2 regions of the Streptomyces sp. NPDC107528 genome follow, and region 2 is predicted to be linked to the other one. Evidence: riboswitches for the same ligand, from Rfam matches in the RefSeq annotation. Region 2 holds a riboswitch; the other holds the start of a gene.
What was found. A riboswitch is a leader RNA that binds a small molecule or an ion and turns the genes downstream of it on or off. The one in region 2 is predicted to bind glycine.
Positions count from the first base shown of each region.

Region 1 (14,298 bases), on a different contig from region 2:
GATGTCGGCCCTGGTGTGTACGAGGTGCGGTAACCGCAACGCGGAGAACAGCCGCTTCTGTTCCAACTGCGGCGCCCCGCTGCGGCCGGGCGCCACGCCCGAGCGTCCCTCCGAGACGACCTCCACGATCTCCATCTCCGGCCTTGAGGCCTACGACGCCGAGACCACCGGTCAGACGGCGATCCCTGCGTTGTCTCCGGAGGCGCAGGCGGCGGTCGACGCGCTGCCGCTGGGCTCCGCGCTCCTGGTGGTGCGCCGCGGTCCGAACTCGGGCAGCCGCTTCCTGCTGGACGGCGATCTGACCACGGCCGGGCGGCACCCGCAGAGCGACATCTTCCTGGACGACGTGACGGTCTCGCGCCGGCACGTGGAGTTCCGTCGCGCTCAGGACGGCTCGTTCACGGTGGCCGACGTGGGCAGCCTGAACGGCACGTACGTCAATCGCGAGCGGATCGACCAGGTCGCTCTGAACAACGGTGACGAGGTGCAGATCGGCAAGTACCGGCTGGTCTTCTACGCGAGCCAGCGGGGCTACTGACCCTCCCCCGGAGCCCGTCCGGGGAGACCCAGGGAAGGTCCATGCTGAAAACACCGAGCGGCGGTGCCGGAAACGGCATCGCCGCCACGGACGGTCGGCTGATGAGCATCGGCACAGTGCTGAACGTGCTGCGCGACGAGTTCCCTGACATCACCATCTCCAAGATCCGTTTCCTGGAGTCGGAGGGTCTCGTCGAGCCGCAGCGGACCCCCTCGGGGTATCGCAAGTTCAGTGCGCAGGACGTCGAGCGGCTCGGCCACGTCCTGCGGATGCAGCGGGACCACTATCTGCCGCTCAAGGTGATCCGCGAGCATCTGGACGCCATGGAGCGCGGTGAGGCAGCACCACTGCCGACCGTGTGCCGGCAGCGCGATGGAGAAACGGTCCTGGAGCCCGTCGAGGCTCCCACCGCGGCCCGGATCGGGCGGGCCGAGCTGCTCCTCGCCGCCGAGATCGCTGAGCAGGAGCTCGCGGAATGGGAGTCGTACGGCCTGATCGCCCCGTTTCCCGACGGGGCGTACGACGCGGAGGCCGTCACCGTGGCCTCGCTCGTCGTCGAGCTGGGGCGATTCGGGATCGAGCCACGGCATCTGCGAGTGATGAAGGCCGCCGCCGACCGTGAGGCCGGGCTGGTGGACCAGGTCGTGGCGCCTCTGCGGCGGCACCGCAATCCGCAGACCAGGGCTCATGCCGAGGCGCGTACGAAGGAACTGGCGGGGCTGGCTGTGAAGCTGCACGCCGCCCTGGTGCAGACCGCTCTCGGCGTGCGGCTGCCCTGAGCCGGGCGGGGGCGGGGAGCCCGGATCGGCCACCCGTTCTCGGCCCGACTACCCAAACGTCCCGAGCACGGCCTAGGGTTGCTGTGTGAACGAGCTCGATGTCGTAGGTGTCCGGGTCGAAATGCCCTCCAACCAACCGATCGTGCTCCTGCGTGAAGTGGGAGGCGACCGCTACCTCCCCATCTGGATCGGGCCGGGGGAGGCGACGGCTATCGCCTTCGCCCAGCAGGGCATGGCCCCCGCGCGACCGCTGACCCACGACCTGTTCAAGGACGTGCTGGAGGCCGTCGGCCAGGAGCTCACCGAAGTACGCATCACGGATCTGCGTGAGGGCGTCTTCTACGCCGAGCTGGTGTTCGCCAGCGGCGTCGAGGTGAGCGCCCGCCCCTCCGATGCCATAGCGCTGGCCCTGCGCACCGGAACGCCGATCTACGGCAGCGACGGCGTGCTCGACGACGCGGGCATCGCGATTCCGGACGAGCAGGAGGACGAGGTGGAGAAGTTCCGCGAGTTCCTCGACCAGATCTCGCCCGAGGACTTCGGCACCAGCAGCCAGTGAGGCGGTGTGGGCGCCCGGCGGACTCGCGGTCCGTGGTGGCGGGGCCCACAGTCCGTTACGGCTCAAATGCCGGCATTTGCCAGCGGCGAGGGAGAGCGTCCTGCGGCCTGCTTCGAGCGCATTCGGCTAGCCTTTCCCCGCGGTGGGGCACGGGAAACCACTCCTAGGGTGATTATCACTCGGCGTGCCGAGTGTGGCGATCGTTGACGCACCCCTGGTGACTGCCTACCGTCGAGAAGGCAGGTCAAGGACGGAGGTCGGCGTGAGAAGCAGCGGCGACGGTACGGCTGGGGGTGCCCCCGGACGCAGTCTCGGGGCGAGCGGCCCGTACCCGCTTCACACCAGCCCGCTTCAGGGCAGCGCGGCCGATCACGCTCCGCAGCGACCGACGGCCGTGCCGAGCAGCGGCGGAGGGGCGGCGTCCATGGCGACCGAGCAGATCGGCTATCGCGGTCCGACGGCCTGCGCGGCCGCGGGCATCACATACCGGCAACTGGACTACTGGGCGCGCACCGGCCTTGTCGAGCCCAGCGTGCGGCCCGCTCACGGGTCCGGGACGCAGCGGCTCTACAGCTTCCGGGACGTCGTCGTCCTGAAGATCGTCAAGCGGTTCCTGGACACCGGTGTGTCACTGCAGAACATCCGTACCGCCGTGCAGCATCTGCGGGAGCGCGGCTTTCGGGATCTCGAGCGCCTGACGCTGATGAGCGACGGTGCGACGGTGTACGAGTGCAGTTCCCCGGACGAGGTGCACGCGCTGCTCCAGGGTGGGCAGGGGGTCTTCGGGATCGCCGTGGGTGTGGTGTGGCGGGACGTCGAGAGCGCCTTGTCGCAGCTGCACGGGGAGCGCATCGACACCGGCGAGACCCTGGTCGGGCACAATCCGGCGGACGAGCTGGCTCGGCGGCGAAACCGGGCGGTCTGAGCAGCCCTCGCCGGGACGCCGTCGCAGTTGCAGTGTGGCGGCGGGCGGAATGGGGTCGATGGGCCTGCCTGGGCGGCGTATCAGGCGGTTGCAGCAGGGCATTGTCAGTAACGTGAGGCAGCATCGGAGATGTGAGGAACGCGCCTACGATCCTGCATCTCGACATGGATGCCTTCTACGCCTCGGTGGAGCAGGCATCCAAGCCGAGCCTGCGCGGCAAAGCCGTGATCGTCGGCGGGCTCGGTCCGCGGGGAGTCGTCGCGACCGCGTCCTATGAGGCCCGGGTGTTCGGGGTGCACTCGGCGATGCCCATGGGGCAGGCGCGCCGGTTGGCGCCCAATGCCGCGTATCTCGTGCCGCGCTTCGGGATCTACCGCGACGTCAGCGAGCAGGTGATGGGCCTGCTGCGGGAGCTGTCGCCGTTGGTGGAGCCGCTGAGCCTGGACGAGGCGTTCGTGGACCTGGAGGCCGGAGGAGCGGCCTGGGACGAGGAGTCCGCGCGGCTGGTGGGAGTGAAGCTGCGCGCCGACATACGGGCCGTCACCGGGCTCGCGGGGTCGGTGGGCCTCGCCGCGTCCAAGATGCTGGCGAAGATCGCCTCGGAGGAGGCCAAACCCGACGGGCTGGTGGTGATCGAGCCGGGGACGGAGCGGGCGTTGCTCGCGCCCATGTCGGTGCGGACCCTGCCGGGGGTGGGGCCGGCGACCGGGGACCATCTGCGGCGGGCCGGAATCCACACGGTCGACGAGATCGCCGAGGCGGGTGAGGACGAGCTCGTACGGCTGCTGGGGAAGGCTCATGGGCATGCCCTGTACGCCATGGCGCTGGCGCACGACGAGCGGCCCGTGGTGGCCGAGCGGGAGGCCAAGTCGGTGTCGGTCGAGGACACGTACGACGTGGACATTCATGACCGGGTCCGGGTGGGGCTGGAGGTGCAGCGGCTGGCCGATCGTTGTGTTCGGCGGCTGCGGGGGGCCGGCCTGTCCGGGCGGACCATCGTGCTGAAGGTGCGTCGGTTCGACTTCTCGACCCTGACCCGGTCCGAGACGCTGCGTGGGCCGACGGACGACCCGGGTGTGGTGCGCGAGGCCGCGCTGCGGCTGCTGGATTCCGTGGACACGACGGGTGGGGTACGGCTGCTGGGGGTCGGGGTCACCGGGTTGGCCGACTACACGCAGGAGGATCTGTTCGCGCAGGTGGCGGGGGAGCGGGTCGAGCACGGCGAGGAGGGCGATCCCGAGGAGGCCTTTGCGGAGCGGGAGGCTGCGCCGCCCGTCGAGCGGCGGTGGGTGGCGGGGCACGATGTGCGGCACGTCGAGCACGGGCACGGGTGGGTGCAGGGGAGTGGGCTGGGGCGGGTGACTGTGCGGTTCGAGACGCCTGAGTCGTCGGGGCCGGGGCGGGTGCGGACGTTCCGGGTCGACGATCCGGGGTTGGAGGCAGCGGATCCGTTGCCGTTGGTGCGGGCGAGGTATGGGGGCGCCGGGGGAGATGCGGGAGGTGGGGGGCATGGGGTTGGTGGGGTTCTAGGCGTGGAGGCAGGTCTCCTGGGGCGGGAAGGGGAGCGGGGCGGTGGGGGCGTGGGGGAGGCGCCGCCTGTGGTGCCTGGGTAGGGCGGGGGCGGGCGGAACCGGACGCGGGTTGGTGCCCCGGGGGCCCGGCGTTGGGGGCGCCGAAGGGGGGTGGGTCGCTCGCCCGCGCTTGCGGGGTGCCGCTGCGCCCACCCGTGCCGCCCCAGCGGCACGGCTGCCCGCAGCTGGGTGAGGTCGGCTGCCGGGTGGGCGCCGCCGCGGCGTTGCGTTGCGATGGGGTGCGGCTGGGGCAAGAGAACTCGACCGCGCGGAGGTGGGCGTGACCTCCGTGGGCCTGGGGATGTGCGGTGGAAGGGGGCGTCTTCAGGAGTGAGGGCGGGATGTGCGGGGGCCGTTGTCGTCCGGGGTTTCCGTGGTTGCCAGGTTGCCGAAGTCCCGGTCGGGGGGTGGGGGCGCGGACGTTACGTCGAGGCCGTAGTGGTGGTAGAGCTGGAGTTCCTGTTCGGGGGAGAGGTGGCGGCCCACGCCGAAATCGGGGGCGTCCTTGATGAGGGCGCGGTCGAAGGGGACGTGGAGGCTGCCCTCGACCAGATCGCTGGGCTCCAGGGGGACGAAGGCGTCCCGGGAGAACAGACCGGTGCGTATCGCCGCCCATTCCGGCACTCCGGTCGCGTCGTCGAGGTAGACCTCGTCGATGGTGCCGATCTTGGTGCCGTTGCGGTCGAAAGCCTTGCGGCCGATCAGATTGCGCGGATCGATGTCGGTCTGCACGGGCCCTCCACTTGGTCGCAACTCATCCGTAAGCACTACGAAAGGGCACATTGGTGAGCCCGGCCACTCGAAGGACCGTGCGTTGACCCCGCTGGTAGGCTGGCTAGCGGCTGCTGACCCCGTGCGGGAGAGTCCTCCGGGAACCATCCGGAGGCGCCGAAGGAGCAAATCCTCCCCGGAATCTCTCAGGCACACGTACCGCACGGACGAGGTCACTCTGGAAAGCAGGGCGGGTGTCGATGGCCTCCGCTCTCACCGACGGTGAAAACCGGGCACCTTGTGGTGACCCGGTGAAGCTCTCAGGTTGAGATGACAGAGGGGGAGGCCGTCCGGGTACCCGCGCCGTGGTGCCCCTCGAAGGTCGTGTCAGACCAGGAGGCCTCCGCAATGACCGCCCATCGCATTCCGCTCTCCGAGCTCGAGCAGGGTATTCCGTTCGAGCAGCGTCATATCGGTCCTGATCATGAGGCTCGGGCCAAGATGCTCGCCCAGGTCGGGTACGGCTCGCTCGACGAACTCACCGCCGCCGCGGTGCCGGATGTGATCAAGAACGCCGACTCCCTCGAACTGCCGGGGGCGCGCACCGAGGCCGAGGTGCTCGCCGAGCTGCGATCGCTCGCCGATCGCAACCAGGTGCTGGACTCGATGATCGGGCTCGGGTACTACGGGACCTTCACGCCGCCGGTCATCCTGCGCAACGTCATGGAGAATCCTGCCTGGTACACGGCCTACACGCCGTATCAGCCCGAGATCTCGCAGGGGCGGCTCGAGGCCCTGCTGAACTTCCAGACCATGGTCGCCGACCTCACCGGACTGCCGACCTCCGGTGCCTCGCTGCTGGACGAGGGGACCGCCGCGGCGGAGGCCATGGCTCTGTCGCTGCGGATGGGCAAGAACAAGAAGGGGCTGTTCCTGGTCGACGCGGACGTGCTTCCGCAGACCATCGCCGTGATCGAGACCCGTGCCGAGCCCACCGGCGTGGAGGTCGTGGTCGCCGACCTCAGCGACGGCATTCCGGCCGAGATCGCCGGGCGTGAGATCAACGGCGTGCTGGTGCAGTACCCCGGCGCCTCCGGCGTCGTACGGGACATCAAGCCCGTCATCGAGCAGGCCCATGAGCTCGGCGCCCTCGTCACCGTCGCCGCCGATCTGCTCGCGCTCACACTGCTGAAGTCCCCCGGTGAGCTCGGGGCGGACATCGCGGTCGGGACGACGCAGCGGTTCGGTGTGCCGATGGGCTTCGGCGGGCCGCACGCCGGCTACATGGCCGTACACGAGAAGTTCGCGCGCAGCCTGCCGGGGCGGCTCGTGGGTGTGTCCGTGGATGTCGACGGGAACCGGGCGTACCGGCTGGCTCTCCAGACGCGTGAGCAGCACATTCGGCGGGAGAAGGCGACCAGCAACATCTGTACCGCGCAGGTGCTGCTCGCGGTGATGGCCGGGATGTACGCCGTGTACCACGGTCCCGACGGGCTGCGCGGTATCGCCCGGCGCACTCACCGGTACGCCGCCGTCCTCGCCGCGGGCCTCACGGCCGGTGGTGTCGAGGTCGTGCACGGCTCCTACTTCGACACGCTGACCGTGCGAGTGCCCGAGAAGGCCGCCGAAGTTGTCGCCGCCGCCCGGCAGAACGGCGTCAACCTGCGCCTCGTCGACGCCGACCACGTGTCCCTCGCGTGCGACGAGACCACCACGCGGGCCCAACTGGGTGCCGTATGGACGGCGTTCGGGGTCGAGGGTGACGTCGAGGCGCTGGACGAGGGAGCCGAGGACGCCCTTCCGGGCGGGCTGCTGCGCAGCGACGAGGTCCTCACGCACCCCGTCTTCCACCAGCACCGTTCCGAGACCGCGATGCTGCGCTACCTGCGCAGGCTCGCCGACCGCGACTACGCGCTCGACCGCGGCATGATCCCGCTGGGCTCCTGCACCATGAAGCTCAACGCGACGACCGAGATGGAGCCGGTCACCTGGCCGGAGTTCGGGCAGCTGCACCCCTTCGCGCCCGCCGAGCAGGCGCAGGGCTATCTGACGCTCATCCGCGAGCTGGAGGAACGTCTCGCCGAGGTCACCGGCTACGACAAGGTGTCGCTGCAGCCCAACGCCGGGTCGCAGGGTGAGCTGGCCGGGCTGCTCGCCGTACGCGGGTACCACCGGGCCAACGGGGACGAGCAGCGCACCGTCTGTCTGATTCCGTCGTCCGCCCACGGGACCAACGCCGCCAGCGCCGTCATGGCCGGTATGAAGGTCGTCGTCGTGAAGACCGCCGACGACGGTGAGATCGACGTCGAGGATCTGCGGGCGAAGATCGAGAAGCACCGGGACGAGCTGTCGGTGCTGATGATCACGTACCCGTCGACGCACGGGGTGTTCGAGGAGCACGTCGCCGACATCTGCGCTCAGGTGCACGAGGCCGGCGGGCAGGTGTATGTCGACGGCGCCAACCTCAACGCCCTCGTGGGGCTTGCCAAGCCGGGGCACTTCGGCGGTGACGTCTCGCACCTGAACCTGCACAAGACCTTCTGCATTCCGCACGGCGGTGGCGGTCCGGGCGTCGGCCCTGTGGGTGTGCGTGCGCACCTGGCGCCGTATCTGCCGAACCACCCGCTGCAGCCCGCGGCCGGGCCGGAGACGGGCGTCGGCCCGATCTCGGCCGCGCCGTGGGGTTCGGCCGGGATCCTGCCGATCTCGTGGTCGTACGTACGGCTGATGGGCGGCGAGGGGCTCAAGCGGGCCACGCAGGTGGCGGTGCTGTCCGCCAACTACATCGCCAAGCGGCTGGAGCCGCACTACCCGGTGCTCTACACCGGGCCGGGCGGGCTCGTCGCGCACGAGTGCATCATCGACCTGCGGCCGCTGACCAAGGCGACCGGGGTGAGCGTCGACGACGTGGCCAAGCGGCTCATCGACTACGGCTTCCACGCGCCGACGATGTCGTTCCCGGTGGCCGGAACGCTCATGATCGAGCCGACCGAGTCCGAGGACCTGAACGAACTCGACCGGTTCTGCGAGACGATGATCGCCATTCGTGCGGAGATCGAGAAGGTCGGGTCGGGTGAGTGGCCCGCGGACGACAACCCGCTGCGGAACGCTCCGCACACCGCCGGTGCGCTGGGCGGTGAGTGGGAGCACGCGTACAGCCGCGAGGAGGCCGTGTTCCCGGCCGGGGTGTCGGCCGCCGACAAGTACTGGCCGCCGGTGCGCCGGATCGACCAGGCCTTCGGCGACCGGAACCTGGTGTGTTCCTGCCCGCCGATGGATGCGTACGAGGGCTGACGCACCGGCGTAGATGATCGAGGGCTCCGCTCTGGCCGTGTTCGGCCGGGCGGGGCCCTTGTGCGTGAGGTCGGGGTGCGGCCTTCGTGCGTGAGGCCGGGGTGCGGCCCTTGTGCGTGCGGTCGGTGCGTGCAGCCCCCGTGCGTCGGGCCGGTGGGGGCAGCCCCCGTGCGTCAGGCCGGCGGCGGGGGCACCCGTCTGGCCTCACGTCGGCGGGCGGAGCCCTCCCGCGTCACGCCGTCGTCAGTGCCACCTCCGTCGCCTTGACCAGGGCGACTACGGGCATTCCGGGCGCGAGGGCGAGGTCGTTGGTGGCGTCCCTGGTGATGGCCGCCGTCACGACGCCGCCGTCCACGGCGATCTTCACCGAGGCCATCGCGCCGCCCGTGGCGATGCCGGTGACCGTGCCGGGGAGTTGGTTGCGGATGGACAGGCCGCTGATCGGTGCGGTGGCGAGGGAGATCTCCGTGGCTTTCACGAGGGCGGTCACGCCGGTCCCCTCGGCCAGGCCGAGGTCCTCGACGGCGTCCAGGGTGATCGCCGCGGTGAGGTCCTGACCGCCGTCGAGGTGGACCTTGACGGTTGCCATGACCTCGCCGGGGGCGATGGCGGTGACGGTGCCGGGGAGTTGGTTGCGGATGCTCAGGCTCATGGAGGGACGCCTCGCAGACGGTTGGTGTGGGAGCGGGAGAGGATGGGGATTTGTACGGGTTTGCGGACTCCGGTCCCTACCGTAACGGCGTCGACTGTCCGGTTACGTGCGGTCGATATGGACGTTCGTCGACTTCACGCGGGCGGTGGCCTCCATGCCGACCTCCAGGCCCAGTTCCTCGACCGCCTCGCGGGTCAGGAGGGAGACCAGTCGGTGCGGGCCGGCCTGGATCTCCACCTGGGCCGCGACGTCGCCGAGCTTGATCGCGGTGACGATGCCGGGGAAGGCGTTGCGGGCGGAGGTGTAGGAGGCCTCCTCCCCGTCGGCGCCGGACCTGGCGAGTTCGACGGAGAACGCGGCGAGGTCCTTGCCGTCGATGAGTCGTCGTCCGGTGTCGTCGCGGTGGGTCGCGACGCGGCCTGCGTCCGCCCAGCGGCGCGCGGTGTCGGGGCTCACGCCGAGCAGCCGCGCCGCCTGGCCGATCGTGTAGGACTGCATGCCGGTCACGATAGGGGCCGGGCGGGGAACTCGAGGCAGTGGGTTGGCCGTTGGGTATAACGCGATATGGCGTCAGTGGGGGCGGTCGGGTTCGAACGGGGTGAGGGTATGGCGGCTGAGCTGTCGCACACGGGGCTGCGTGCTTCGGACGTGGACCGGGACCGCGCGGTGGACGTGCTGAACGCTGCGGCGGGGGAGGGCAGGCTGACCATTGAGGAGTTGGACGAGCGGGTGACCGCCGCTCTCTCCGCCCGCACGGTGGGCGAGTTGGCCGAACTGACGGTGGATCTGCCGGCGGCGCCGGGCGGCGTCGAGGTCAAGGACGTCGTCCGGATCGCGCAACAGGGCGGTTCGGCGGTGCGGGGAGTGGGTGGTGCCCCGACGGCTGGAGATCGAGTCGTCCTGGGGCGATGTGACCCTCGACTTCACGCAGGCGGTGATGGCCGGCGGGGCCCTGCGGATCGACCTGGACATGCGCGGCGGCACACTGAGGCTGGTCACGCGGCCCGGCATGGTGGTGGACACCGACTCCCTGGCGATCGACTACGCCAAGGTCAGGACGCGTCCGGCCGCTGAGGCAAGTGCGCCGGTCGTCCTGCGGGTCGAGATCGCCGGGCGGATGCAGTACGGCCGAATAGTGGTACGTCCCCCGCGGCGCACGGCGTTCAGAACATCCCCGACGCCCTGAGCACGGCCTGTGCCGTGGCGTCGTCGATCTGATGCCCCAACCGCTCGACCACGTCCGTGCCTTCGAGGAGCGTCCCGCGTTCGAGCGAGCGCCGTACCCCGGTGTCCAACTCGTGCCAGAGCAGCGGGTTGGCGACGAGGATCCGCGGATCCAGGTCCAGGCGGCAGCCGTCGGTGTCGCGCAGGGTCAGCAGGGCGGAGACGCGGCCGTGCTGTCGTACGGCCACCAGCGCGTCCGTCCGCACCGACTGCCGTCGTACGAGGCCACGCACCGCCAGCCAGCCCGGCCCCGCGGTCACCCGCTGGGGGAGCAGGATCGTGAAGAGCAGAGCGGTCAGGGCCAGCCACAGCAGGGCGCGGGGCGGTGTCAGCGTCTCCCCGTCCAGGTCGACCAGCAGGGTCATGCCGAGGAAGGCCAGCGCGCAGCCCACCGCGAACCAGGCGCTGCCACGCCAGTGGCGGTCGCCGGTCGGCACCGGAAGGGGTCCGCTTCCCTGCACAGTGCAGACGGTAGGGCTCCGGGGCGCCGGAGGGACCGCAGCTGTCGGTGCTCTGACGCCTTACCGGTGCAACCTTGACGCGATCCTGATGCCCGCGGCCGTTTCAGCCGGTGTGCACCCGGGGCCGGCGGTCACGGTCGGGCTCCGCCTCGCGCAGCACCTCGCGGGTGACCGGGGCGACCTCGCCCTGGCCGAAGAGGAAGAAGCGCAGGAAGTTGGCGAAGGGAGTGCCCTCGGTCCACTCGAAGTAGATGTGGGGGATGCAGCCCGTCGTGTCGCGGACGTGCAGGAGCAGCGCGGCCAGGGAGTTGGGGATGGAGGAGGACTCCAGGGTGAGGACCCGGTAGCGGTTGTGCAGGACCTCGCCGCGTACGGTCACGCCCGCCTCGAACTCGGACGGGTCGGTGACCGTCACTTCGACGAACACGAAGTCCTCCTGGACGGGGACGTCGTTGTCGTTGCGGATCTGCTCGATCTTGTCGCGGTACTCGGCCTTGTCGCGCCGGTCGGGTTCATTGGCGATGAACCGGATCTTGCGGCTGGCCATGTCCCGGACGAAACGTTCCGCCATGTCGTCCAGCGTCACGCTGGTCACGCGTAGCTCGAAGGCGCGCATCAGCCGTGAGAGCAGGGAGACGAGGATGATGCCGGCGATGAAGCAGGCGCCGATCTTCACACCGTCGGGGCGCTCGATGACGTTCACGACGGTGGTGTACAGGAACACCGCGGAGATGACCGCGAAGCCGACGGTCCAGTTCCGCTGACCGGCCTTGTGGGCCGCGATGGTCACGGCGATCGCGGCGGAGCTGATCAGCACCAGGACACCGGTGGCGTAAGCGCCGCCCTGGGCGTCGACGTCCGCGTCGAAGATCCAGGTGACGAGGAAGGCGACCAGGGTGAAGACGATGACCATCGGGCGCACCGCGCGGGCCCAGTGCGGTGCCATGCCGTAGCGGGGCAGATAGCGCGGCATCAGGTTGAGCAGGCCGGCCATGGCGGAGGCGCCGGCGAACCACAGGATGGCGATGGTCGAGACGTCGTAGACCGTGCCGAAGGCGTTGCCGAGGTACTCGTGGGCGAGGAACGCGAGCGCGCGGCCGTTGGCCTGGCCACCCGGTTCGAACTCCTTCTCAGGGATCAGCAGCGTGGTGATGAAGCTCGTCGTGATCAGGAAGCAGCTCATGATCAGGGCGGCGGTGGTGAGCAGCTTCTTCGTGTCCCGGATCCGGCCCTGCGGCTGTGCCTCGGTGTCACCCGGGTCGCCCTTGACGTGCGGCATCACCGCGACGCCGGTCTCGAAGCCGGACAGGCCGAGCGCGAGCTTGGGGAAGACGATCAGGGCCACGCCGATCATGACGAAGACGTTGCCGTGCTCGGCCGTGAGGGCGCTGGACCAGTCGGTGATCACATGCCCCTCGGTGATGACGTGCCAGAGGCCGGAGACCACGACGACCGCGTTCAGCGCGAGATAGATGCCGACCAGGACGACGGCGACGCCGATCGCTTCCAGGAACCCCTTGAGGAACACCGCGCCGAGCAGGGCCACGAGGATGAGGGTGATCAGCAGTTGCTTGTCGTGCAGGGCGCTGTTCAGGTGCGGGTTCTCGACCAGGTGGGTCGAGGCGTCGGCGGCCGACAGGGTGATGGTGATCAGGAAGTCGGTGGCGGCGAAGCCCAGCAGGGTCAGGACGAACAGCTTGCCCTTCCAGAAGGACAGCAGCCGCTCCAGCATCGAGATCGAGCCCTCGCCGTGCGGGCTCTCCTCGGCCACCCGCCGGTAGACGGGCAGGGCGCCCGCCAGCGTGACGATCACGAGCACGATCGTGGCGATGGGGGAGAGCAGGCCGGCCGCAAGGGCGGCGATTCCTGGCTGATAGCCGAGGGTCGAGAAGTAGTCGACGCCGGTGAGGCACATGACGCGGTACCAGGGCCGGCCCTTGTGTGCGGGCTCCGGCTCGGCGTGCGGGCCCCCGGGGCCGTGGCCCTTGCCCATGTCGGACAGCCCTTGCAGCATCCAGGAGCGCACGCGACTGGACGTCGAGTGTTCGGTCGTGGCCATCGGCGTGCTCCTGATGTGCGGGTCGGCGCGATTTCGGCCATCACGCGGACGGCGGGATCAGCGTAAGCGGAGAGTGACGCATGGGCCCACGGATCAGGGGGTCATGGGCGTCAAGCTTCCGTTAAGACTGGCCGGGTCGGGGCGTGGCGAACAGCATTGATCGAGCTCCGGGGACATAGGGGCGGGGACGGGCCGCGCGTGGCGGGCGAGGCGGTCTGCCGAGGGTGGACACCCAGCGTGACGGTGTTCGCCGGGAGCGGTGCCTGCGGTTCGGCCGGTAGGGGTTGACCCTGGCCGGCCGCGAAGTTCCCCGAGCCCCCTCGGGGCGTCAAAGTGCCGTCAAGGACGGTCGGTTCAGCGCGAAGAACGCGCAAGGAGTGGCAGGGAACGGCGGGATCCGGACAGAACCTTGGTGCCCGCGCGCGGGTTTCCGCGTGCGGCTTTTCGTCCCGTACGAAGGAGCCCGCACCATGTCCGTCCTTGCCAACGAGCCCGGGGCGCCCGTCGCCGACGAGGAGCCGCCGGACACCGGTGATCGGCACCGGCTGACCGCGGTCACCGGGCTGGCCGCCCTCTCGCTCGACGCCATGGCGTCGGTGGCCTACGGGCCCGAGGCGATCGTGCTCGTCCTGGCCGCCGCCGGCGCGCACGGCCTCGGCTTCACGCTTCCCGTCACGCTGGCCATCGCCGCCCTGCTGGCGGTGCTGGTCGCCTCGTACCGCCAGGTGATCGCGGCCTTCCCGGACGGCGGCGGCTCCTACGCCGTGGCCAGGACGCACCTGGGCAGGCGCACGAGCCTGGTCGCGGCGGCCTCGCTCGTCCTGGACTACGTCCTCAACGTCGCCGTCGCCGTCACGGCCGGCGTGGCGGCGCTGACCTCCGCCTTCCCCGCCCTCTACGACGACCGCCTGTGGCTGTGCCTGGCCGTGCTCGCGCTCGTCACGGCCGTCAACCTCCGGGGCATCGTGGAGTCGGCGAGGGTATTCATCGTGCCGACCGTCGTGTTCGTCGGATCGATCTTCGTGCTGATCGGGGTGGGCCTGTTCCGGTCCGAGCCGGTCAGCACGGCGGCCGCGGCCGGCCATGCCTCCGTGCTCGCCGACAACGCCACGACCGTAGGCGCGTTGCTGCTGCTGAAGGCCTTCGCCTCCGGCTGCTCCGCCCTCACCGGCGTCGAGGCCATCGCCAACGCCGTCCCCTCCTTCCGAGTCCCCCGCGCCAAGCGCGCCCAGCACGCGGAGCTCGCCCTCGGTGCCGTGCTCGGTGTGATGCTGATCGGCCTGTCGGTACTGATCTCGCGCTTCCACCTCCAGCCGGTCGAGGGCGTCACCGTCCTCGCCCAGCTCGCGGACGCCTCGCTCGGCCACAACTGGGCCTTCTACGTCATCCAGTTCGCGACGATGATCCTGCTGGCCCTGTCCGCGAACACCTCCTTCGGCGGCCTTCCGGTGCTGCTGAAGCTGCTGGCCCGCGACAACTATCTGCCGCACGTCTTCATGCTCAAGGCCGATCGTCAGGTCCACCG
Region 1 covers NZ_JBVKAV010000012.1:6,049-20,346, forward strand. Annotated here, with positions in the region: gene ACZ7L5_RS33365 (FHA domain-containing protein) at 1-538, shown strand, start outside; gene ftsR (transcriptional regulator FtsR) at 580-1,317, shown strand; gene ACZ7L5_RS33375 (bifunctional nuclease family protein) at 1,403-1,876, shown strand; gene ACZ7L5_RS33380 (MerR family transcriptional regulator) at 2,139-2,801, shown strand; gene ACZ7L5_RS33385 (DNA polymerase IV) at 2,933-4,414, shown strand; gene ACZ7L5_RS33390 (PRC-barrel domain-containing protein) at 4,697-5,104, opposite strand; glycine riboswitch at 5,219-5,315, shown strand; gene gcvP (aminomethyl-transferring glycine dehydrogenase) at 5,492-8,377, shown strand; gene ACZ7L5_RS33400 (TOBE domain-containing protein) at 8,610-9,029, opposite strand; gene ACZ7L5_RS33405 (TOBE domain-containing protein) at 9,132-9,527, opposite strand; partial or broken gene ACZ7L5_RS33410 (DUF1707 SHOCT-like domain-containing protein) at 9,636-9,761, shown strand; gene ACZ7L5_RS33415 (hypothetical protein) at 9,901-10,215, shown strand; gene ACZ7L5_RS33420 (hypothetical protein) at 10,193-10,714, opposite strand; gene ACZ7L5_RS33425 (APC family permease) at 10,818-12,773, opposite strand; gene ACZ7L5_RS33430 (APC family permease) at 13,244-14,298, shown strand, end outside.
Region 1: another riboswitch for glycine. It lies ahead of gcvP (aminomethyl-transferring glycine dehydrogenase); the one in region 2 lies ahead of gcvT (glycine cleavage system aminomethyltransferase GcvT).

Region 2 (14,298 bases):
CCAGTCGCTGCCCGAGGCCGTCGCCGCGCCCGGCGTAAGGCTGCTGGAGCAGGACTTGCCGCCGGAGGTGCGCGACCGGGCCTGGCGCGACGCGCTCACCCGGTTCGCCGGCGAGGACACCGAACTCGCCCCGGACGTCCTGCTGACCGCCTCCTCCGGCGCCGATCTGCCGGAGCCGCTGCGCCGTCTGGTGGTGGGCCGGGGCGGCCAGGACCTGGGACACCGGGAGCCCGGCGGAGTGGCGGACGACGCCCACCGCGCCTGCGCGGACGCCCTCGACCACGCCGAGGACGCGCTGGCCGGGCTGCGGACCCTGCCCGGGCTGCTGCGCGCGTCGCGCCGTGAGGCGTTCGAGGCGGACGTCGACCAGGCACGTCAGGCGCTGGACAACTACCGGGATCTCGTCGCCACGGCCCTGCGCAGCGGCGGCGGCACGGCAGCGTCCGCCGCCGAGTCGGCGACCCGGCTCGCGGCCCTCGGACTGCGGGTGCCGTCGGCCGAGGGCATGGGCGAGCGGATCGGCGAGGGGCTGAGGGAGTTCGCCGGGAAGCTGCTCGGTCAGGGGCTCGCTCTGCGGTCGGTGGCCCAGCGTTTCACCGGCCTCGCCGGGCGCGCCGAGCCACTGCCGGGGACGGCGTTGCTGCCGAGGCTCGCCCCGTACTCCGCCGAGGCGGTGGCCCGGCAGACGGGGACGGCGGACGCCGCGGCAGCCGGCCTTCCGGTGGCGGGGCCGTTGGCGGCGGCCTGCGCGGGCCTGCTCGGTGCGCTGTGGTCGGGGCCGTTCCTCGCCCTGGCGGTCGTCGTGCCGCTGCTGTTCGTCGGCATGGCGATGCTCGGGACGGCCCGGCTGCGCGGTGCGGGACGCCCCGGCCGCTGGGCCGTCGCCCCCAGGGTCGCGGCGGTCGGCGGCACGGCGGTCGGCGCCGGGGTGTCATACGCCACCGAACCCCCGGTCTGGCTCGGCACGATCGGGCTGCTGCTCGGCTTCGGCGTCGCGCTGGAGACGGTACGCCGGCTGTGGCGGGCAGCCGCCGCGGACTGGGCGCCGGGCCACACAACTGCCGTACTGCGCCGGGCCCTTGACGGGCTCGACGCCCTGCTCGCCGAGGCGGTCCGGGAACACTGGGCCGTCGAGGAGCGCCTGTACTGCGCCGACGCCGCCCGTTCCGTCGCCGGCATGCTGCGGGCGACGGCTGCGGCGGCGGAGGCCGAGGCGGTGCCCGAGCCTGCGCGGGTCGCGGCGGCCGGGGTGCCCGGCGGATTCGACGTAGCCGGCGCCCGCACGCCTGCCGAGGACGACTGGCTCGCCGACGACCTGGACCTCGGCCCGGACGACTCCGGTGCCGGGTCCGACGACGGTGACAGCGACTGGGCGAGCGTGTACGCCTGGGACGACGGTCCGTCGTGGGAGGAGCCCGCACAGGAGAAGGGCCACGAGACGGGTCCGGAGCAGACTTATGCCGCCCCGTCGCGGGACCGCGCCAGGGGGGTTCCGCGCTGGCTGGACCGGGAGAGCGGTGAGGGCGGTCCCGACCTGGTCGCCACCTTGTCGGCCGATCTGACCGACGCCGCCCTGGAGGCGATGAAGTCCTATTGGGGTGCCGTCGAACGCGGCCAGGCCGGCACCCTCGCCGTCCGGCGCACCGAGGAACGGGTCCGCGCACTGCTGTCGACGGCCCGTCATCACCTCCAGCACAACGGTGTCCTGGCCCCGCCCCCGTTCGCCGCCCCCCGCCGCCTCCGCGCCACCTCGGCCGGCCTCCTCGGCACCGACCCGCACCGACCGGCCGACCTGGTCGGCGCCGAGGCCGACAGGCAGGCCGTCGTACAGCTGTCCTCACCCGAGCAGGGCGCACTGCTCAGCCGTGATCCGGCGGCCGCGGTGTGGCTCAGGTTCGCCCCCAGGGCCGTACGCGACGAAGTCGAGAAGGCCTGGCGGTCCAGCGGCTCGGTCCACCCGGACGAGGTCCTGTGGACGTCGTCGGGACGCTACGCCGGCCTGGTACGGCTCACCCCGCTCCGGATCGGCGTGGTGCACACCGTCCGCCCCCGGCACGGCGCCGAGCCCGACGGGACCGACGCGGACGCGGCACTGGACATGGACGACGCGCTGGACACGTACGGCACGACGAACACGTACGGCACGACGAACCCGTACGACCGTGCCGAGCCGGTGAACCGCCACGCGCGCACCAACTCCCATGACCGGACGGCGGAGTCGTACGACTGGCTCGACACGGACGGCCGGCCGGACGCCGGCGACCGAGGGGACGGCGACCCCTGGTGATCCGTCTCCCGCACCCCGCCCGGGTGCACCCGCACACCCCGGTGCTCAGGTACGAACGAAAGGACCGCCGGTGAGCAGCATCCCGTATCCCCCGCAGGGGCCGGGCGGTCCGCCTCCGGACAAGCTCGCGTTCACCGTGCCCTCGGGGCGGCGCCGGGTCACCCCGGTGCGCGTGGGCCGGGAGGTCCGTCGCGACCGGCCGCTGCCCCAGCTGATCCGCAAGGCGAGGCTCGACGACGAGGGACAGCAGTGCGTGCAGGTGCGCCTGAGCGCCAAGGACGCCGCGAACCCGGCGGCGCGCGCCCTGCTGGACACGGAGGCGGGCACCGCCCTGCAACTGCAACACCTGCTCGGCGACACGGAGTTCGCGGCCCTCTTCCCGAGGATCGTCGGCTACGAGCTGGACGCGGCCGAGCCGTTCCTGCTGTACGACCCGCCGCGCGGCACACCCGTCGCACGGATCCACGTGATGTCCGCGACCGACCAGGACGTCCTCACCAGGGATCTGATGCTGGCCCTGTGCCTGCTGGAGGGCCAGGGGCTGGTACCGCGCGACATCTCACCCAACTCCGTGCGCTGGGACGGCGCCAAGGCGCAGCTGTGGGGGCTGGAGTCGGTAACCCGGAGCGGCCGGCCGAGGCGCCCGTGGGGCCGGACGCCGTTCTGCCCGCCGGAACAGCGAAGGGGCGAGGGGCACGCCGACTCCAGGGACGCGGTGTGGAGCGCGGCCCAGGTGCTCTACCAGCTGGTGACCGGACGGCCCGGACCGGCCGACCGGACACCTCCCGACCTCGCCGAACACCGCAGGCTCGACCGGACGTTGCGGGACGCCTTCGCGCCGCGGGCCGCCGACCGGCCGACGCCCGCCGAGGTGCTCGACCTGGTGAAGCCGGGCGCCGCCCGCCGCGTCCGGCTCGCAGTGCCGCCCGACGAGACGCGCCCGCACCACGAGGCCTTCGACGAGGCGTTGCGCCTCAAGCGCGAGGCACCGGCCGGGCGGAGCGACGGAGCGGCCCGCGGCGACGGCGAGGTGCTGTGCCCGTACTGCCTGGAGACCATCCAGCTCGACCTCACCAAACTGTTCGTCACGGACAGCCGCATGCAGTACAAGCCGCTGGACCTGGCGGGCATCACCAACCCCGTGCGGCGGACCGACATCATGCGTGGCGCCGTCCAGAAGTGCACGGCGGACCCGGACTTCCCCGAGCACTTCATCCCGGTGCCCTACCTGACGTACGGCCGCCCGCTGACCGTCGCGATGGTCGGCCAGTCCTCCACCGGCAAGAGCCATCTGCTGACCCAGATGATCGCGGCCATCACCGACGGCGGGCTGGAGCCGTACGGCCTGAAGTGGCAGTCCGTCAATCCGGAGCAGCACGCCCGGTTCGTTCGGGAACGGGTGCAGCCGCTGCGCAACGGCAAGGTCCTGGACCACACGGCCGCGCTCGGTCTGGACGACTTCGCCCGCTTCGTGGAGTCCCTGCTGATCACCGACGCCCGCGGGCAGGTGCGCCCGGTCGCCTTCTTCGACCTCGGCGGCGAGGACCTCGTACGCACCGACGCGGCGCTGCGGTTCCTGCTGGGCGTCGACGCCCTGGTCTTCGTCGTCGACCCGGCGCTGGCCCTCCCGCTGCCGCAGCTGGACCACGCCAGGGAACGCTGGGGGGTCGAGGTGAACCGGGACGGCGACCTCGCCTTCGGTACCGTCCTGGACCGGCTGCCCAAGAACGGCCCGTACGTGGACGTGCCGGCCGCGATGGTGCTTGGCAAGGCGGACCTCCTCAGGTTCCAGCCGCCCGTCGACCGGTGGCTGACCCGCCCGCCGGGCGGCTCCCTCGACCCGGCGCTCATGCGCGAGGAGAGCCGGGACGTCCACGGGCTGCTGCGCCGGCACGCCGGCCAGGCGTGGCTGCGCCCCTTCGACGCGATCCGCCGCTGCACCCTGCACATCGCGTCCGCGACCGGCGGCCAGGAGGACCAGGGCCGCTATCCGGCGGGCGCGGGGCCCCGGCGGGTGCTGGAGCCGCTCGTCGCGCTGCTGGCGATGCACGGGCTGATCCGAGTGCCGGGCGGCGCCGAGGCGTTCGCCGTGGGCGAGGCGCCCGCGCTGGAGGCGGTGCCGTGGGACGAAGCCGGGGGATTCGACGCGACGTCCGCAGGATTCGAGAGGTCCGAAGGCCCCGAGGAGCCCGAGGGATCCGAGGGAGGGGAACATCGGTGAGCGACTTCCAGGACCGGGGCCCGGTCCACCAGGCCGTCTTCCGCTGGGACGGCAACCACGGCCGGCAGGGCACCGGCATGAACGCCGTCGCGCACTCCTGCGAGCCCGAGCGGGCCGAGGAACTCGGCCGGGAACTGGGCCCGTTGCTGTGGGTGTCGGGCGCGGCGGCGGCACGGCCGAGCGTCGTGCGCACCGTGTCCCGCGACGGTGATGTCCTGCTCGTCCAGCGCTGGCCCACCACCGACCGGGGCGGCCGGCCCAGCACGGTCAGCCATGTCCTGATCGGCGACCGAGACACCCTCAGGGTCCGTGAGTGCCTCGGACTGGCGTACCCCGGCTGGCGCAAGCAGGAGAGGGCCGAGCAGGCGTCGGGGCGGCTGCCCGAGATCGACTCCGCGAGACTCGACGACCTCGCGCACAAGCGGCTGCCGGAGATGCTGGAACGGCTGCCGAAGGTCGCGCACGCGCTGATCCTCACCACCGCGGAGCTGCTGCGCGATCCGACGCAGCGGGTGTCGCTGCTCCTGGAGGAGGAGACCCCGCGCGACTGGCCGGACCGGGACGCCGTACCGCTGGTGTATCTCGGGCTCTTTCTGCTGTTCGGGCGCTGGCTGGAGCAGGAGTGGACGTTCGCCACCTGCGACTCCGTCGACACCCACGCCCTGCGGCTGATGGCCGTCCCGCGCTGGGAGCCTGATACGGGCGGTTCCGGCCCGCTGGCCAGGGTCATGGGCCGCCCGCACGGCAAACCACGCTTCGAGCACAAGGCGGCGACCCGGCTGGTGGACTACCTCCTCGCGCACCGGGAGGCGGCTCCTGGCGTACCGCAGCTCGTCGGGGAACTCCCCGACGGCGCGACCCTGGACTGGGAGCGACGCCGTGACCGGCTCTGGAGAATCCTGGGGGAGGAGAGGGAGCAGGACCGGGATCGGGATCGGGATCGGGAAGCGAGGCGAACGCGGGACCGGGAGCCGGAGCGGCCCACGACACCCGCCGCCGCCCGGGCCACCGTCGCCCCGGAGCCGTACGGAGAACCGTATGCGAGCCCCGCACCCGCGACCTCTCCGGCGACGCCGCCCCCTGCCCCCGTGACGCCACCGCAGCCATTCCGGCCGCCGCACACCCACGGGAGCCCGAACGGCCACGACACCCACGCCCTGTATGCCCTGCGCCGGGACCTGCGCGAGTACCGGCGCGGGGACGGGAGCCGGCGCAGCCTCCTGATGGCGGATCTGCGCACGCGGCCCGACGAGGTGCTCCTCGGCGAGCTGCGTTCCGCCGAACTGCCGCGGGACTCGGTGGAGCTGCTGCTGAACGAGCTGGGCCGGCCGGACCGTGTCGAGGCGCGTGACCTGGACGTGCGGCACGAGCTGTGCGCCGAGGTGCTGCACAGGAACCTGTACTTCACCCCGCAGACGGCGAACGGGGAGCAACCGTCGAGGAAGGCCATGACCGACCTCTCGGCCGGCCTCTTCACCTGGGCCGTCGCACCGCTGGCCCGCGACGAACGCTATCTGCGCGATCTGCAGGAACTGCTGTACCGCATGAGCCGGGACCCTCACCCCACCACGGGCAACTGGCTCCGGCAGAGCATCATCGAACCGGCGAACGGAAGGATCCCCGACCTGCCGCCGGTGCTGTGGAGCCAGCTCCTGCGGGACGCGATGAGCCGTAACGAGGGGCCGCCACCCGCACCCGCCCTGCCCCGCCCCATGTCCGTGCCCCCGGCACCCCAGGCGATCCCGGCCCCCGCGCAGCCGTCCGCCTTCACGCCGGAGCCGCCCACCGCCATGGTGCGGATCTCCGACCTGATGAACAACCCAGGCTGCTTCATCGGAAGCAGCCTCGTCGTGATCGTCGTACTGCTGGGGGTCGCCCTGATGCTCTTCGTCTAGCCGGCGATCCGTGCGGGATCAGCACTCGATGATGTTGACCGCCAGCCCGCCCCGGGCCGTCTCCTTGTACTTCACGGACATGTCGGCGCCCGTGTCCTTCATGGTCTTGATGACCTTGTCCAGGGACACCTTGTGCGAGCCGTCCCCGCGCATGGCCATCCGCGCCGCCGTGACCGCCTTCACGGCGGCCATGCCGTTGCGCTCGATGCACGGGATCTGGACGAGGCCGCCGACCGGGTCGCAGGTCAGGCCGAGGTTGTGCTCCATGCCGATCTCGGCGGCGTTCTCGACCTGCTCCGGGGAGCCGCCGAGCACCTCCGCGAGCGCGCCCGCCGCCATCGAGCAGGCGGAGCCGACCTCGCCCTGGCAGCCGACCTCGGCGCCGGAGATGGACGCGTTCTCCTTGAAGAGCATGCCGATCGCGCCGGCGGCCAGCATGAAGCGGACCACGCCCTCCTCGTCCGCGCCGGGCACGAAGTTGATGTAGTAGTGCAGGACGGCCGGGATGATGCCCGCAGCGCCGTTCGTCGGGGCGGTCACGACCCGGCCGCCCGCCGCGTTCTCCTCGTTCACGGCCATCGCGTAGAGCGTGATCCACTCCATGGCGAGCGCCTTCGGGTCGCCCTCGGAGCGCAGCTTGCGGGCGGTGTTCGCGGCGCGGCGGCGGACCTTCAGGCCGCCCGGCAGGATGCCCTCCCGCGACATCCCCCGCGACACGCATTCCCGCATCACCTGCCAGATCTCCAGCAGGCCCGCGCGGATCTCCTCCTCCGTGCGCCAGGCCCGCTCGTTCTCCAGCATCAGCGCGGAGATCGACAGGCCCGTCTCCTGCGTCAGCCGCAGCAGCTCGTCGCCTGTGCGGAAGGGGTACTTCAGGACCGTGTCGTCCAGCTTGATGCGGTCAGCGCCGACCGCCTCCTCGTCGACGACGAAGCCGCCGCCCACCGAGTAGTACGTCTTGGCGAGCAGCTCCCCGCCGGACGCGTCGTACGCCCACAGCGTCATGCCGTTCGCGTGGTAGGGCAGTGCCTTGCGGCGGTGCAGGACCAGGTCCTCGTCGAAGGAGAACGGGATGTCGCGCTCACCGAGCAGCCGCAGCCGGCCCTCGCTCTTGATCGCCTCCACCCGCTGGTCCGCCGTCTCCACGTCCACCGTGCGCGGCGAGGCGTCCTCCAGGCCGAGCAGCACCGCCTTCGGGGTGCCGTGTCCATGGCCGGTCGCGCCCAGGGAGCCGTACAGCTCGGCCCGTACGGACGCGACGGAGTCCACCAGACCCTCATTGCGCAGCCGGCGGGCGAACATGCGTGCCGCGCGCATCGGACCGACCGTGTGGGAGCTGGACGGGCCGATGCCGATCGAGAACAGGTCGAAGACCGAGATGGCCACGGGGGACTCCTCAATACGGGGTGGAACAGGGGCGTGGGGCGTCCCGCTCACCTACGAGTGTGCGGGACACCCCACAAAAAGGAACTACTTGTTCAGACCGGGGTACAGCGGGTGCTTGTCCGCGAGCGCCTTGACCCGGGCCTTCAGCGCGTCCGCGTCGTAGGACGGCTTCAGCGCCGCGGCGATGACGTCCGCGACCTCGGCGAAGTCCTCGGCCGTGAAGCCGCGGGTGGCCAGGGCGGGCGTGCCGATGCGCAGACCCGAGGTCACCATCGGCGGGCGCGGGTCGTTCGGGACGGCGTTGCGGTTGACCGTGATGCCGACCTCGTGGAGACGGTCCTCGGCCTGCTGCCCGTCCAGCTCCGACTCACGCAGATCCACGAGGATCAGGTGCACGTCGGTGCCGCCGGACAGCACGTTCACGCCGGCCTCGCGGGCGTCGGCGGCGGTCAGACGGTCGGCGAGGATCCGCGCACCCTCGACCGTACGGCGCTGGCGCTCCTTGAAGTCCTCGCTCGCGGCGACCTTGAAGGAGACCGCCTTGGCCGCGATCACGTGCTCCAGGGGGCCGCCCTGGAAGCCCGGGAAGACGGACGAGTTCAGCTTCTTCGCGAAGTCCTTCTTCGCGAGGATGATGCCGCCGCGCGGGCCGCCGAGCGTCTTGTGCGTGGTGGAGGTGACCACGTCCGCGTGCTCGACCGGGTTCGGGTGCAGCCCGGCCGCGACCAGACCGGCGAAGTGCGCCATGTCGACCCACAGGTACGCCTCGACCTGGTCGGCGATCCGGCGGAACTCGGCGAAGTCCAGCTTCCGCGGGTACGCCGACCAGCCGGCGATGATCACCTTCGGGCGGTGCTCCTTGGCGAGCCGCTCGACCTCGGCCATGTCGACCAGGCCGGTCTCGGTGTCCACGTGGTACGGGACCACCTTGAACTGCTTGCCGGAGAAGTTCAGCCGCATCCCGTGCGTGAGGTGGCCGCCGTGGGCCAGGTCCAGGCCGAGGATGGTGTCGCCGGGCTGGGCCAGCGCGAACAGGGCGGCCTGGTTGGCGGAGGCGCCCGAGTGCGGCTGGACGTTGGCGTACTCGGCGCCGAACAGCTCCTTGACCCGGTCGATGGCGATCTGCTCGGCGACGTCGACGTGCTCGCAGCCGCCGTAGTAGCGGCGGCCCGGGTAGCCCTCGGCGTACTTGTTCGTGGCGACCGAGCCCTGCGCCTCCATGACCGCGACCGGCGCGAAGTTCTCGGAGGCGATCATCTCCAGGGTGGACTGCTGGCGCTCCAGCTCGGCGTCGAGCGCGGCGGCGATCGCCGGGTCGAGCTCGTGCAGGGGCGTGTTCAGAAGCGACTTGTCAGACATAAGGGGTGTAACTCCTCAGCCGGCGGTGTGGGCGACGTACTCATCGGCGGAGAGCAGGTCGGCCGGCTCCTCCGTGATGCGCACCTTGAACAGCCAGCCGCCCTCGAAGGGGGCCGAGTTCACCAGTGCCGGGTCGTTCACGACGTCCTCGTTGATCTCGGTGACCTCGCCGGTGACCGGGGAGTACAGGTCCGACACCGACTTGGTCGACTCCAGCTCGCCGCAGGTGTCACCCGCGGTCACGGTCGAGCCGACCTCGGGGAGCTGGGCGTAGACGACATCGCCGAGCGCGTTGGCCGCGAACTCGGTGATGCCGACCGTCGAGACGCCGTCCTCGGCGGTCGACAGCCACTCGTGCTCCTTGCTGTAGCGCAGCTGCTGGGGGTTGCTCATGGCCTGAATTCTCCTGTACGCGCGGGAGTGGTGATGAAGGGGGGACCGCTGGAAACGTGCGTGAGCAGCGCAAATGTGCGCAGGCTCACGCATGGGCCGCTGCCAGTCTCTACTTCTGGAGCTACTTCTGCCGCTTGTAGAAGGGCAGCGCCACGACCTCGTACGGCTCGTGGCTGCCGCGGATGTCCACGCCGACCCCGGCCGTGCCCGGCGCGGAGTGCGCCGCGTCGACGTACGCCATCGCGATGGGCTTGCCCAGCGTGGGGGAGGGCGCACCGGAGGTGACCTCGCCGATCACCTCGCCGCCCGCGACGACCGGGTACCCGGCACGCGGGACGCGACGCCCCTCGGCGATCAGGCCGACCAGGACGCGCGGCGGGTTCTGCGAGGCACGGTCGGCGGCCTCGGCGAGCGCCTCGCGCCCGACGAAGTCGCCCTCCTTCTCGAACTTCACCACCCTGCCGAGCCCGGCGTCGAAGGGCGTGAGGGACGTGGTCAGCTCGTGGCCGTACAGCGGCATGCCCGCCTCCAGCCGCAGCGTGTCACGGCAGGACAGGCCGCACGGGATCAGGCCGACGCCCTCGCCCGCCTTGGTCAGCGCCTGCCACACCTCGACGGCGTGCTCCGGCTTCACGAACAGCTCGAAGCCGTCCTCGCCGGTGTAGCCGGTGCGCGCGATGAGGGCGGGGACACCGGCGACGGTGCCGGGCAGACCGGCGTAGTACTTCAGGCCGTCCAGGTCGGCGTCCGTGAGGGACTTGAGGATGCCGGGGGACTGCGGGCCCTGCACGGCGAGCAGGGCGTACGCGTCCCGGTCGTCACGGACCTCGGCGTCGAAGCCGGCGGCCCGCTCGGTCAGCGCGTCCAGCACGACCTGGGCGTTGGAGGCGTTGGCGACGACCATGTACTCGGTCTCGGCGAGCCGGTAGACGATCAGGTCGTCCAGGATGCCGCCGTCGGCCCGGCAGATCATGGTGTAGCGGGCGCGGCCGATGCCGACGGAGGCGATGTTGCCGACCAGGGCGTGGTTCAGGAGCGCCGCCGCGGCGGGGCCGGTGACGGTGATCTCGCCCATGTGGGAGAGATCGAAGAGCCCGGCCTGGGTACGCACGGCGTTGTGCTCGTCGCGCTCGGAGCCGTAGCGCAGGGGCATGTCCCAGCCGGCGAAGTCGGTCATCGTCGCGCCGAGCGAGCGATGCAGGGCATCGAGCGCGGTGTGACGGAGTTCTTCTGTACTGCTCATCGGACGGTTTTCTCCCAAGGCATGACGGGCGAGGTCGTTCCTCCCCATCTGTCATCGGAACCTGAGAGGTTCGCCATGACCGGCGAGGGCCAGGTCACGGCTTGCACCTTGGGTGGAGTCACGCCTCTTCTCGACGAAAAGGGGGACTCGCTTTTCAGATGTGCCTCGCCCGCGCGGTAACGGTGCCTGAGAGATTCAAGGGAGGGACTTGCTCCTTCGGCGCCCCAGCGATGCACTGCTGGGGACTCTCCCGCGCGGATTCAAACGGCCGGTATGCAGTTGGCGCGGACATCATTGCACGCCTGGCTCGTCTTCGGCAGGCCACGTCTGTAACGGGGTTGTGGCAGGAAGTGAACGAAAATGCGAGAGATCATCCATTACCTTCTCTTTACGCTCAGTGGGGATGGGGAATCCTGAACCGGAGGAGGACGATGACGGTGAAGCGCACCACGGCGTACGCCACGACGTCGGGCATCGCGCTGCCCAAGCAGCCCGCGGCCCCGGCCGTCGAGGCTCCGGGCACGCGCGTCGCACCGGTGGTCCGTGACCTCCGCGAGCGCTCCGGCCACAGCCCGCACGTGCTGCTCTTCGGCCCCGAGGACCTCGTCGTGATCACGGGACTGCCCGGCAGCGGCAAGTCCACGCTGATGCGGCGGACGGTGAAGGGCGCCCGCATCGACTCCCAGGACACCCGGGACCGCTGGGACGCCCGCATGCCCGGCTTCCTGCCCTACGCCGTCTACCGCCCCCTGGTCCGTCTCGCGCACTACGCCGGCCTGCGCCGCGCCGTGCGCTCCGGCGAGGGCGTCGTCGTGCACGACTGCGGTACGCAGGCGTGGGTGCGCGCCTGGCTGGCCCGCGAGGCCCGTCGCCGCGGCGGCACCCTGCACCTGCTGCTGCTCGACGTCGACCCGGACACGGCCCTGGAGGGCCAGCGCGAGCGCGGCCGCGGCGTCTCGCGGTACGCCTTCCTGCGCCACCGCAGGGCCGCGGCCCACCTGCTGCGCTCGGTGGAGAAGGGTCATCTGCCCCCGGGATGCGGCTCGGCGGTGCTGATCGACCGGGAGGCGGCGGGCGTACTGCGCCGGATCGGGTTCACGGGCTGACCGGCCGGGGACCTGTACATGACGGCCACCCGCTAGCCTTTTGAGCCACAGCAGCGGTTCACAGCAGGCGGTTGAGAGTAGATGGACTTCCCAGCGGAACTCCCCGCGGACTTCCCGGCAGGGGCACACCTCCACTCCCACGGCGGGTGGCCCGGCAACGAACTGGAGGAGGTGCTCTCGGCCTCCCTCGGTCTTCCCTCGGCCGGCGGCCGGATCATCGAGGTACTGGGCCGCAGCTTCGTCTGGGTACCCCTGCCGGCCGGCGGCGGCCCGTCCAGCGGCCCGCTGGACCTGCCGACCGTGGAGATCGAGGGCCAGGCGTACGTGCCGGTCTTCAGCTCCGAGGAACAGTTCCGCCAGGTCGTCGGCTCCCACATGTCGTACACCATCGCCCCCGCGGTGGAGTTCGCCCGTGGTCTGCCGCCGCAGGTGGGCATCGCCGTCAACCCCGACGGCGTGGTCGGCGTGCCGTTGCCCCCGGCTGCGGTGGCCGAGCTCTGCCGTGTGGGCCGCACCCCGCTGGACGGCCTCACCTCCGGGGGCCGTGTCAAGCTCTACGAGCCCGACTGGCAGGACGACCCGATCGACTTCCTCGCGGTGGCGTCGGCCGAGTTCGCCGAAACCGGCGTGGTCACGACGGCCCGCCGCTGCCTCGCGTCGATCGAGACGGCCACCCCGGTGATGTTCATCGGCGTGGAACTCTCCCTCTGGGAGGGCGACTTGCGCGCCATCCCCATGGACGCCCTGGCCCGGGCCCTCGGCCGAGCCCCGGTCCCGTGGCCGGTCAACCTGGTCCTGCTGGACGTGGCCGAGGACCCGGTGATCGCCTGGATGCGCGGGCAGGTGCGCCCCTTCTACCAACGTGACTTGCAGCGTCCCTGAGGGGCAGCGCCCCTCCAGGAGCGCGGGGCTGTATCGAAGTGCGGCTCCGCCGCGCGGGCGCGACAAGCCACATGTGACCCGCAGTCCGCAGACCACAATAGGTCCCGAGCTCTCCCCGGCTCTCCCGGCGGAGCGCCTAAGCTGAGGGACAAAGCCATGTTTCCCGAAGGGGCGGTAAAAGGTGAGCGCGAGCGGCACCACCTCGACCGGACAGGTCGAGCACATGCTGCGCCAGGTGACGCCCGGGCGCTACGACGCCTACGAGGCCCTCCTGCGCGCCCTCGCCACCCCGTCCTCCGGCCAGGTCTGGATGCTGCTGTGGCACGGCCAGGGCGGCTCCCCGGACGCACAGTACGGAAACATGGACGTCGACGGCTACGGCTACGCCCCGTGCGTGACCTCCGCCCAGGAGCTGTCCGCCAGCGGCTGGAACCGCAGCTACGAGGTCGTCGACGGCATCGACGTGGCCCGCACCCTCTACCCGGACCACTACGGCCTCTGGCTGAACCCGCACGCCCCGGGCGGCGGCGTCGGCATCCCGTGGCTCGACCTGCGCCGCATCGCCACCGGCCTGGACCGCCAGCCCGCCGGCCCGCTGCGCCTGTCGGAACCCGGCATCGAGATCCCGCAGTTCTACGCCCTCCTCGCGCAGAACGCCCACCGCACCCCGGCGGTCCGCTCGCTGCGCCGCGCCTGGGTGCAGCCGGCGCTCGGTGCGCCGTATCTCGCCATCGGGCTCGACGTGTACGACACCAGCCCGCCCGCGGTCGACTCGGTGCGCTCGATGATGTCGCAGTCGATCGGCGCGGTCCCCGACGGGCTGCCCGTCTCGACCGTGGCGATGTCCGACGAGGACGACCCGGTCGCCATGTGGATGAGAGCGAGCGCCCGCCCGTTCTACGACCGCGAGGCACACGTCGCCGCCCCCGCGCAGGCACCGGCGGCCGGTTACGGCTACCCACCGGCACAGGGCCGTTACTGATCATTCATCGGCTAACCTGCTGATCGGTCGGCAACCCGAATGTCGTAGGTGCAAAGGGTCTTCGACTGCGGTTTCCCAGGTCGATCTCCGCGCGTAGATGCGATCGGAAGGTCCCGGTCCGCCCTCATACGCCCCAACTGGCCCCCGTCCGGCGGTCGATACCCACTGTTCGGATAACGGAACCCCTCAGACAGCATCACGGTTGCGCATCCTTTCCCCGTCAGCTCTGGCAACAGATCGCCAAAGCGTTGAAGACTCCCGGCAAGACACGGGCCGGTCGGTCCTGTGTACGAGTGGAAGCAACCGCTACAGCGGCAGCCAGGGGGGTCGGCAACCGCCGGCCGAGAGGGGTCAATCTCACTGTGACCGCACCGATCGAGACAACCGGAGCGGAGGCCGGAGCGCAGCCCGAGGCCGTTCTCGCCGGAGTCAAGAAGAGCCAGATCGAGGGGCGTTCGCTCTCCCAGATCGCCTGGATGCGCTTCAAGCGCGACAAGGTGGCGATGGCCGGTGGCATCGTCGTCATCTGCCTCGTGCTGATGGC
Region 2 covers NZ_JBVKAV010000013.1:51,637-65,934, forward strand. Annotated here, with positions in the region: gene ACZ7L5_RS35490 (hypothetical protein) at 1-2,287, shown strand, start outside; gene ACZ7L5_RS35495 (serine/threonine-protein kinase) at 2,358-4,508, shown strand; gene ACZ7L5_RS35500 (hypothetical protein) at 4,505-6,403, shown strand; gene ACZ7L5_RS35505 (L-serine ammonia-lyase) at 6,422-7,789, opposite strand; gene glyA (serine hydroxymethyltransferase) at 7,874-9,148, opposite strand; gene gcvH (glycine cleavage system protein GcvH) at 9,164-9,541, opposite strand; gene gcvT (glycine cleavage system aminomethyltransferase GcvT) at 9,663-10,784, opposite strand; glycine riboswitch at 10,823-10,948, opposite strand; glycine riboswitch at 10,949-11,047, opposite strand; gene ACZ7L5_RS35525 (AAA family ATPase) at 11,216-11,890, shown strand; gene ACZ7L5_RS35530 (enhanced serine sensitivity protein SseB) at 11,972-12,772, shown strand; gene ACZ7L5_RS35535 (enhanced serine sensitivity protein SseB C-terminal domain-containing protein) at 12,954-13,754, shown strand; gene ACZ7L5_RS35540 (ABC transporter permease) at 14,117-14,298, shown strand, end outside.